DNA from 2 places in the Exilispira thermophila genome. Region 1 is predicted to be linked to the other one. Evidence: riboswitches for the same ligand, from Rfam matches in the RefSeq annotation. Region 1 holds a riboswitch; the other holds the start of a gene.
The links. A riboswitch is a leader RNA that binds a small molecule or an ion and turns the genes downstream of it on or off. The one in region 1 is predicted to bind cobalamin.
Positions count from the first base shown of each region.

Region 2: it holds a riboswitch for cobalamin, as region 1 does, so the genes downstream of both, ACZ5EC_RS07400 (IS110 family RNA-guided transposase) here and ACZ5EC_RS06945 (ABC transporter substrate-binding protein) in region 1, are expected to answer to the same signal.

Region 1 covers NZ_AP042476.1:1,645,357-1,650,112, forward strand. Annotated here, with positions in the region: gene ACZ5EC_RS06930 (SGNH/GDSL hydrolase family protein) at 1-445, opposite strand, end outside; gene ACZ5EC_RS06935 (MerR family transcriptional regulator) at 438-1,154, opposite strand; gene ACZ5EC_RS06940 (SDR family NAD(P)-dependent oxidoreductase) at 1,249-2,127, opposite strand; cobalamin riboswitch at 2,377-2,541, shown strand; gene ACZ5EC_RS06945 (ABC transporter substrate-binding protein) at 2,685-3,614, shown strand; gene ACZ5EC_RS06950 (hypothetical protein) at 4,068-4,756, opposite strand, start outside.
Region 2 covers NZ_AP042476.1:1,751,375-1,756,130, reverse strand. Annotated here, with positions in the region: gene ACZ5EC_RS07415 (HDOD domain-containing protein) at 1-770, shown strand, start outside; gene ACZ5EC_RS07410 (MBL fold metallo-hydrolase) at 770-1,675, shown strand; gene ACZ5EC_RS07405 (YbjQ family protein) at 1,672-1,995, opposite strand; gene ACZ5EC_RS07400 (IS110 family RNA-guided transposase) at 2,079-3,152, opposite strand; cobalamin riboswitch at 3,569-3,790, opposite strand; gene ACZ5EC_RS07395 (ABC transporter ATP-binding protein) at 4,076-4,756, shown strand, end outside.

The sequences.
Region 1 (4,756 bases):
AAATGTTTTCTTTCTCTTTTTTGTTGCCCAGATAATTAAAAAACTTTTCTGGATGTAATGGAGGCAAATTCAAAGTTATTGCTTTTATTTTATTTTTATAAAAATAATCATATATTTTTCTTAAATTACTTTCATATTCAACTTTTGAAACATTTGGATAATGTATAGCATCAGGATTTTTTGCAATCTCTTTCCAATTAAAATTACAATCATTACCACCCATCTGAAAAAAAATTAAATCAACATCTTTTCCAGTATATTTATTTATATTTTCTAAAAATTTTTTTGTTGTAATTCCAAACTTACCAAAATTCTTTGTTTTTTTATAGATTATATTTTTAAATTTTTCATAAAATGATTCATCTATTATTTTATATTTACCATCAACTAATGTTACCCCTCTGGTTATAGAATCCCCAATAAAATATATTGTATTATTACTCATTATTCATCCTTTCTAACATATCTATTGTTTTGTTTAATATCCCTTTTTTTATTTCAAGTTGTTTTAAAAGCTCTTTAATTAAATCATATTTTCTTCTTTCATTATCTTTTTTATATATCAATCCATCAAAAATAGTTTTTATCTCTTTCAACTTATATCCAATCTCCTGCAAGTTTTTTATTAATATTAAGTGTTTTTCAACATCTTTTAAATAAAATCTTTTATTTTTATATATCTTTGGCTCATAAATCAACTTTTCTTTTTCATAAAATTTTATAGTTCTTTCAGATATATTTAATTTTTTTGCTAAATCATTTATATAAATATATTCATCATTATCAAACAAATTATCTTCTTCTGGAAGGCCTATCTCTTTTAATATTTTTATTACCTTTTGAATATCATATCCTAGAGATTTCAACTTTTTATATGATTTTAAAATTTCTACATCTTTATTATTATAAAATGGTTTATTTTCCATTATATTTTCTTTTAACAAAAGGTCATATTCAGTATTTTTAATTTTATATCTTTTAAACAAATCTTCTTTTTTAAATACATTTATTTTCTTGAATTTTTTAACTTTTTCTACATCTTCTTCAGTATATAATTCTTTTTCTTCAATAATGTCAGCATTTACAAAATCACTAAATAGTTTTTGATCGATTCTCATTTTTTTTATAAATTCATCTTTTGTTAATTTTTGCATATTTTTTTACTCCTCCCCCCATCGACCTATGTATATAATAACTAATATATTCTTTCTTTTTAACAATTATACTAAATATATTTTTTATTAAACTTTACATTCTTTTTTTTAATAATTTATTTAAAAAAGAATATGGAAATTTTTCTAATATCCCAGCAATAGATGACATATATCCAACTCTATAAACCAATTTTGGTTTTTTTTCTAATAACGCTTTACCTACTATTTCAGCAACTTCAACTGGATCTGTTCTTTTAACTTCAAATTTTTTTTGAAAATCCAGTTCTTTTTCTAATAATTTTTTATAAGTTTTTTCAACAGGATTATTTATTGATAATTTTTCTATAAAATTTTCAAGTTTAATATTAGCCTTATATGCTCCCTCCGTTTTGATTCCACCACACCTTACCATCGAAACAGGGATATCCCATTTTGATAGTTCCAGATCCAGAGTTCTAACAAGACAATTTACTCCAAAATCTGCAATATGTATGCTTGAAACAAAAGGTGTTGGAATAAGCCCTGGAGTAACTATCCATAATATTCTTCCTTTTGCTTTTCTTATAAGTGGAAGAAACATCTGTAATAATTTTATTGGTCCTACAATTCTAGTTTCCAGATCTTTATTAAAATCCAATACATTCATTAATTCAATAGGCGTTATTTCTCCACCACCAGCATTATTTATAATACTAAAAAGACCATCTATTTTTAATTTATCAAGCATCAGATTTATATTTTCATATAGAAGATTATAATGTTCTTTTTCATTAAAATCAAATGGATACAATGAAATTAGATTTTCTTTATTCATATCTTTAATTTTTGCATAGTCCTTCTCCTTTCTTACAGTAACTAAAACCTTAAATCCAAGATCAGACAAATATAATGCTGTTGCTCTTCCAATACCTGATGATCCACCAGTGATTAAAACAACTTTCTTTGTATTTTCACTTTGAAAATTATTATACATAACTGACCTCCTTTTTCTATTACCATCTGTCTTTCTCAACATACTTTATAACAGTATGATGTCAAGTTTTATTTTTAATATTTTTATGTCTTTTCTTATTTATTCTTTTTATTGTTATTTTCTTTTATTTACTATTTACTGTTAATACTGATATTATCTATCTGAAAGCATTCATGATTTTTTAAAAATCAGGAAAAATTATTTAAAATAATTTTATTTTATACTATTGACTTAAAAATATAATTTATTATTCTATTAATAATTATCAGCCAAGGGAAGCAGGTGAAAATCCTGCACTCTCAGAAGGAACTGTAATAGGTAAACGGTTTATAACAACCACTGTAGGGAAGCCTTATGGGAAGGGTTATAAACTTTTCCTTAAGTCAGGAGACCTGCTGATAATTAGCTATTATCCTTCTTCTGGTGGATATAGCAGGAAAATGCAATCTATGTACTTTCTTTTTTCAATTCTTTTTATCAACCAATAAAAGAAAGCAAAAATCTTTTAAAATTTTCCTGCAATCTACCAACTAAAAAAACATTAAAGGAGTTTTCTTATGAAAAAGGGATATCTTTTTAAATTTACTTTGTTTTTTGTATTATTCTTTTTTGTATTTTTATTTGCACATCCAGCTTTTGCAGGAAAACAGGGTGAGAATAATAATACTCCAGTCAAAACTGTTACAGACAGTTTAGGAAGAAAAATTGAATTGAAAAATTATAGTAAGATTGGTATTTTAAATCCAGCTGTAATTAAAACTCTTCACATGCTAAATTATGATTTTAATAATGTTGTTGGTGTTGATTCTTATTCCATATCAATTTATAAAAATTATTTAAAAAATGACACTAAAATTATAGGTGATTATAATGGACCTGATTTAGAAAAAATCATATCAAATGGAATTGACCTTTTAATAATTGATAAATCCTTCCCAGTTCAAAAATTAGCTGAAATTGAAAAAAATAATATCAACTATTTTGTTTATTCACCTGATACAATTGAATCTTTAAAAAATGATTTAAAAAATTTATCCTTATTATTTAGTTTATATAATAATTTTAAAACTCTTAAAAAGCAATATATTGACCAATATGAAAATAAAATTAAAAACCTAAAACTTCATATTACAGGTATATCTATAATCTGGTATGACAAGAATTTTATGTTATCAGGCTCGGATTCATTTATTGCTAATTTTTTTGAACTTGCAGGTATAAAATACTCCATAGAAGATAAAGGATGGCCTAAAATTTCTTTAGAAAAATTTATAGAACTTGATCCTGATTTTATTCTTGTTGCTTCTACATACATTAAAAAAGATTTATTTAATGATAACATATTTACTCACCTAAAAGCTAAAAAAACAGGAAATATAATTTTTATTACTCCAGAAATAGAAAATATGATTTTACAACCTTCTTTTGATACTTTTAAAGGATTCTTTGAAATATTCAGCAAAATAAAGGTTATGCAAAAAAATTAAAATAAATAAAATAATTAAAAAAGAGCTGTCTCTATTTAAGGGATAGCTCTTTTTGTAAAAATAAAATTGAAATTATTGAGATATTTAAAAAATAGAATAGATTCTATCATTATTAAAATTTTTCTCATTAGGTCAGTTATGAAATCAGTTTATTTAATACTTTTAGAACTTTTATAACAAAACTAATATTTTTTCTTTTTAGCCTTTGGCAACTGTAATCCAGTCAAGAAATTTTAATTAGGATATATTTATTAACTTAAATTAATTTAATTAAATACAATAATTTCAAATTTTATTATGAACTTCACTAACCACAGAATTTTTTTTCTTTAGCTCTCTTTAATTCTGCATCTTCTTTAGTTTTGAGACAACCTTTTTTTTGTAATAATAAATTTATCTCTAATTTAACAAGAAATATATCAATATTATTTTTATATATTTTATTTAATATAATTATTTTACTTCTTTGATTTCCTTTTCTTCAGTATGATTAATATTTTTTTCTTCCATAACATATTTTAATGGAAACTCAAAAATAAACTTATTAGAAGCCCTCATATTTTCATCCATAATATAAATGATTAAATAAACATTATCTATATTATTTTCAACTAACCATCTTTTTTTTATAAGAAATGTTTCATATTTTTCTAATTTTGAATTTCCATTTAATTTATATAGTTTTCTATTATCAGGAAAATAATCCTTCAACTTTTTGATAAATTGTTGAAAGTCAACATCACTAAAATTAAAAGATTCTTTTTTTACAAAATAATAATCTCTTATAATTTTATATCCTAGTGGTTTGATTGTAAATAAAATATTATTATTTTTATCCTTAAACGTTAAATATACTTTTGTATTATCAAAATAAAAAAATTTATCATTAAAATTGTTATCAATAGAAATTTTGAATGTTAACTGTAATAAATCATTTTTTTCAAAAGCAATAAATGGATTATTTCGCTTTTCAATCGAAAAAACACCTTTTAAATATTTTTGAGATAAATATGTTGCATTTAGTTTTAATTTAGAATTATTATTAATACTCTTCAAATCATAACTATATTTGGAATACATTTTATCTAAAGAACATGATACTAATGTTAATATTAATATAGCAATTATACTTGAAATAATAA
Region 2 (4,756 bases), 110 kb from region 1:
TAACTGCTGCAGAGTTAAACAAAGTTATTTCATTGGATCCAGTATTAACAGGAAAGGTAATTAAACTTGTTAATTCAGCATATTTTTCTTTACCTAATAAAATTACTTCTTTAGTTCAAGCTATAGTTATGCTGGGGATAAATACAGTAAAAAATTTAGCCCTTTCCTCTTCTGTTCTTAAAAATTTTAATTCTGATAAATATTTCAAAGCTTTAAATATAGATAGTTACTGGAAACATTCTATTGCAGTTGGAGTAACAGCTAAAACAATTGCTATTCACAAAAGAGTAGATAAAAAATTGGTAGAATCTTATTTTATTGGGGGACTTTTACATGATATTGGAAAAATTTTACTTAATATGACCTTTCCTGAAGAATATTTAAAAGTTATTCATCAATCTGATGTAAAGAAGATTCCATTATATTTAGTTGAACAGGAAATGTTAGGAATTAATCATAATGAAGTTGGTTTATTGATAGCTGAAAAATGGAATTTCGGTGAAGAGATACAAAATATAATTAAAAATCATCATAATGTAGAATTTATCAAACAATCTAAAGATCTTTTTTTTATTAGCATTGTATTGTCTAATATGTTTGTAAAATATTTAGAAATTGGATTTTCTGGTAATAAATATTATGACCTTGATTTTATGTATGATCTATCTGATAAACATAAAATTGATTTAGATTTATTAGAAGAAAATCAGAATGAAATAAGGACAAAAATTAAAGATGCTCAAATTTTTCTTAAGATTGTGGAGGATTAATGAAAGTAACAATGTTCGGAACCAGAGGCTCCCTGCCAACACCTGGAATAAATACAAAAAAATATGGGGGTAATACAACCTCTATTCTATTAGAATTTGATAATAATACTTTTTTAATAATTGATGCTGGTACAGGGATTAAAAATCTTGGAGATTATCTTTTAAAAAATTACAAACCACCTTTTGATATAAATATTTTGATCAGTCATACTCATTGGGATCATATAATGGGGTTACCATTTTTTGTCCCTATTTACATTCCTGGAACTAAAGTGACATTCTGGGGACCATTTTCAATTAAAGGGAAAAGTTTAAAGGATATTATTACAGGACAAATGACTTATGAATATTTTCCTGTTAATTCATCAGAAGTAGCTGCTACTTTCTATGATAATGAATTAAAAGAGGGAAAATATCAAATTATGGATTGTGAAATAGATACAATATTGTTAAATCATCCCATATTAACTCTTGGGTATAAAATAAAATATAAAGATAAAACTGTTGTTACATGTTATGACCATGAAGTATATCAAAATCTTTTCAATAAAGATGATGAAGGTATAGATAGGGATGCTTTTAATGAAGCGGAAGAAATGACACAAAATTTAAATGAAAGAGTGAACAATTTTGTAGCAGGAGCTGATCTGGTTATTTATGATTCTCAATATACAAAAAAAGAATATTATTCAAAATATAAAGGATGGGGTCATTCATATTATGAGTGGGTTTTAAAAGTTGGTCTTAATTATGACATTAAAAAGCTTATTTTCCATCATCATGATCCTTCAAGAACAGATAAACAATTAGACTATATAAAAAGCTGGCTTTTAAACATTATTGATAAAAAAAACTCTAAACTTAAGATAGATATTGCAACTGAAAAAAAAGAAGTTATAATTTAAAATTCTTTTTCAACAACACAAGCTGTACCGTAAGCTAAAATTTCAGCAGCTCCAGCCATTATTTGAGAGGTATTAAATCTTATTCCTAAAACAGCATTTGCACCTAATTCTTCAGCATTTTTTGTCATTCTTTCAAGAGCTTGTTCCCTTGAATCAGTTAAAAGATTAGAATATCCTTTAATTTCACCGCCAACTATTGTTTTTAATCCAGCTGCAATATCCTGCCCAAGATGTCTTGTTCTAACTGTATTACCAGAAACTACACCCAGAATTTTCTTTACTTTGTATCCTGCTAAATTTTCTAAAGTGCTTAAAACCATTTTTCCCTCCTATAAAAATCAATATTAAATATCAAAAAATCTGCTAATTTATATAAACGAGGTAAAACCTCAAATCATTGCTTTCAGGCAACGGAATAATCTTTATTTAACAATATATCATTTGATTTTACTGGATCATATTCACAACCATTTTTTAATAATGTCCATACCAATTTACTTAACTTTCTTGAAGTTGCTATTATTGCTTTTCCACTTCCTTTTATTTTTTTCATATTTCTATAAGATTTCATATATCTATTTTCTCTTTCTCTTTTTACCCTTATCATACCCATTGTCATCTGTACAAATGCTGTTCTCAATTCTTGTGAACCTCTTTTAGTTATATTCCCATATCTTTCTTTGTCTGCTGAATTTTGTACCCATGGTACCAATCCACAATAAGAAGAAAGCTTTTTATATGAACTAAATTTATTTATGTCATCTATGTAAGCCCTTAAAGTAATTGAAGTTATCAATCCACATCCTGGTATTGTCCTTAGTATTCTTACTGCTTCATCTTTTTCTGTCATCTTTGAAAGCTCTTTCTCTATTTCTGATATTAAACTTTCTATACTATTTATTGTTTTTATTATCCCTGATACTATACTTTTTTTTATTGGGTCCGATATTTGTTCTATAATTTTTACCCTTCCTGTTTTTGTGTTAAGCTGTCCATTCTTTGTTTCTATACCCATTTCTAACATTATTCCATGTATTTGATTCTTTAAACTTACATTGGTCTTTTTTAATACTGACCTATGCTTTAATAAATCTCTTAAATTTTTACTATCTTCTTTACATAAATTTACTTCTGGTATCATATCTTTTGATAAAAATTCTGCTAATGTCCTTGCATCATGTTTATCTGTTTTGTTTATTGATTCATTTATTACTTTAAACTTTAAGGTATTTACTACATGTACTTTAAATCCATAATTTTCCATTTCTCTTTTGAAATATCTTGTATTTCCTGTAGATTCTACTGCTATTTCAATTTCTTCTGGTTGGGATAATTTCTTTAACAATCTTACAAATTCCATATATCCTTCTTTTTTTGTAGAAAATTTCCAATTAATATCTGCAATCCTTTGTTCTAAATTTTTTATACATACCGTCATTTGATGCTTGTGTAAATCAACTCCAACTGATAGTTTCATCTGCCTCCTCCAATTATTTTTTTTTAATTGAAAGCAGATTCTTTACGATATTTATTACAGAGAATAATCCATTCTCCTATTCAATCTGGATTGTTAAAATCCGATTATTATGTTGATTCGGCTGTAGGCTCTTCATTCTCCTAAACGGTCTTTTTGACCAAATTAAATGTCGAACCTAAGCCTATCTGCTTTCAGGTTTATTTTCGTTGCCTGAAAGCAGTTTCTTTATCCCCTGCTATTGATTTTTATCACATCTCCTAAATATTTTAGGGGGTTAATGGGGGAAATTATTTTTTTAGATATTAATCATTACAAAATTTGAAATTAATAAATGATTAGTTTTTCACTTTAAAAACTAAAAAGTAAGATTTTGCAAATAAATTAGAGTTTTTTGGATTTCCCACCACTTTACCCCGAAGCATCTAAATATTCTGGCAGGTTTTCCGGCTTGTGGCTATCTACTCCTTCACCTTCCCGGAATATTTGCAATTTTGATAAAATTCAAAATCACATATTATATTCCAGTGGTTTTTGAAGTTTCGTTACCACTCACGGCTGCGGGGACAGCTCAGGATTTTAACCTGATTCCCTTTTAAATTCATATAGACATTTTTATAACCAGATATAGTTTGAACATTAAACCCGTAATAAAAAAGGGGTTTTCTAAAAAATATAAATGGTAATATATATCTATATGAATCACCAGAATACCATGTATTAACATTATAGAATTTAAAATTTATAATTCAATTATATTTTTAAGATTTTATAAAAAAATTTAAATTAAAACCTTGACATATTTACAAAGTACTTTATTACTTAAAGTGCATTAATTAGTTGATTTTTTTGTATACCCAAAATTAACAATAATTACATTTCTTAAAAATTGCTAACTTCTTTTAAAATTTTTAAAGGATAATATCATGAATAATAATCTTGCAATAAAAGTAGACAATCTCAAAAAATCTTATAATAAATTTATTGCATTAAAAGGTATTTCATTTGAAGTCCCTATAGGTTCAATTTTCACAATTGTAGGACCTAATGGTGCTGGAAAAACAACTACAGTTGAAATCCTAGAGGGAATTAGAAAATTTGATGAAGGGCAAATATCTATCTTAGGAAATAAAATTGGTTCTAAATTTGTAAAGGAAAATATAGGTGTTCAATTACAGGATGGTCAATTAATGGAAAATCTTAAACCTATAGAAATTCTCAATCTTTATAGATCATTTTATAATAAAGGGTTTGATTCAAAAACTGCATTAAAATTAGTTGACCTTGAACACAAAAAAAATACTTTAATAAAAAATTTATCCGGTGGAGAAAGCAAGAGATTACAAATAGCATTAGCTGTTATTAATGATCCATCAATTATTTTTCTTGATGAACCAACAACTGGACTTGATCCGAATTCAAGAAGAAAATTATGGGATATTATTCTAAAATTTAAACAAAATGGAAAAACAATTATCTTAACAACACATTATATGGATGAAGCTGAAGAACTTTCAGATATTGTACTTATAATAAATAAAGGTAATGTGATCGCAAAAGATACACCAACCAATCTAATTTTAAATTCAAATATAGAAAACAAAATT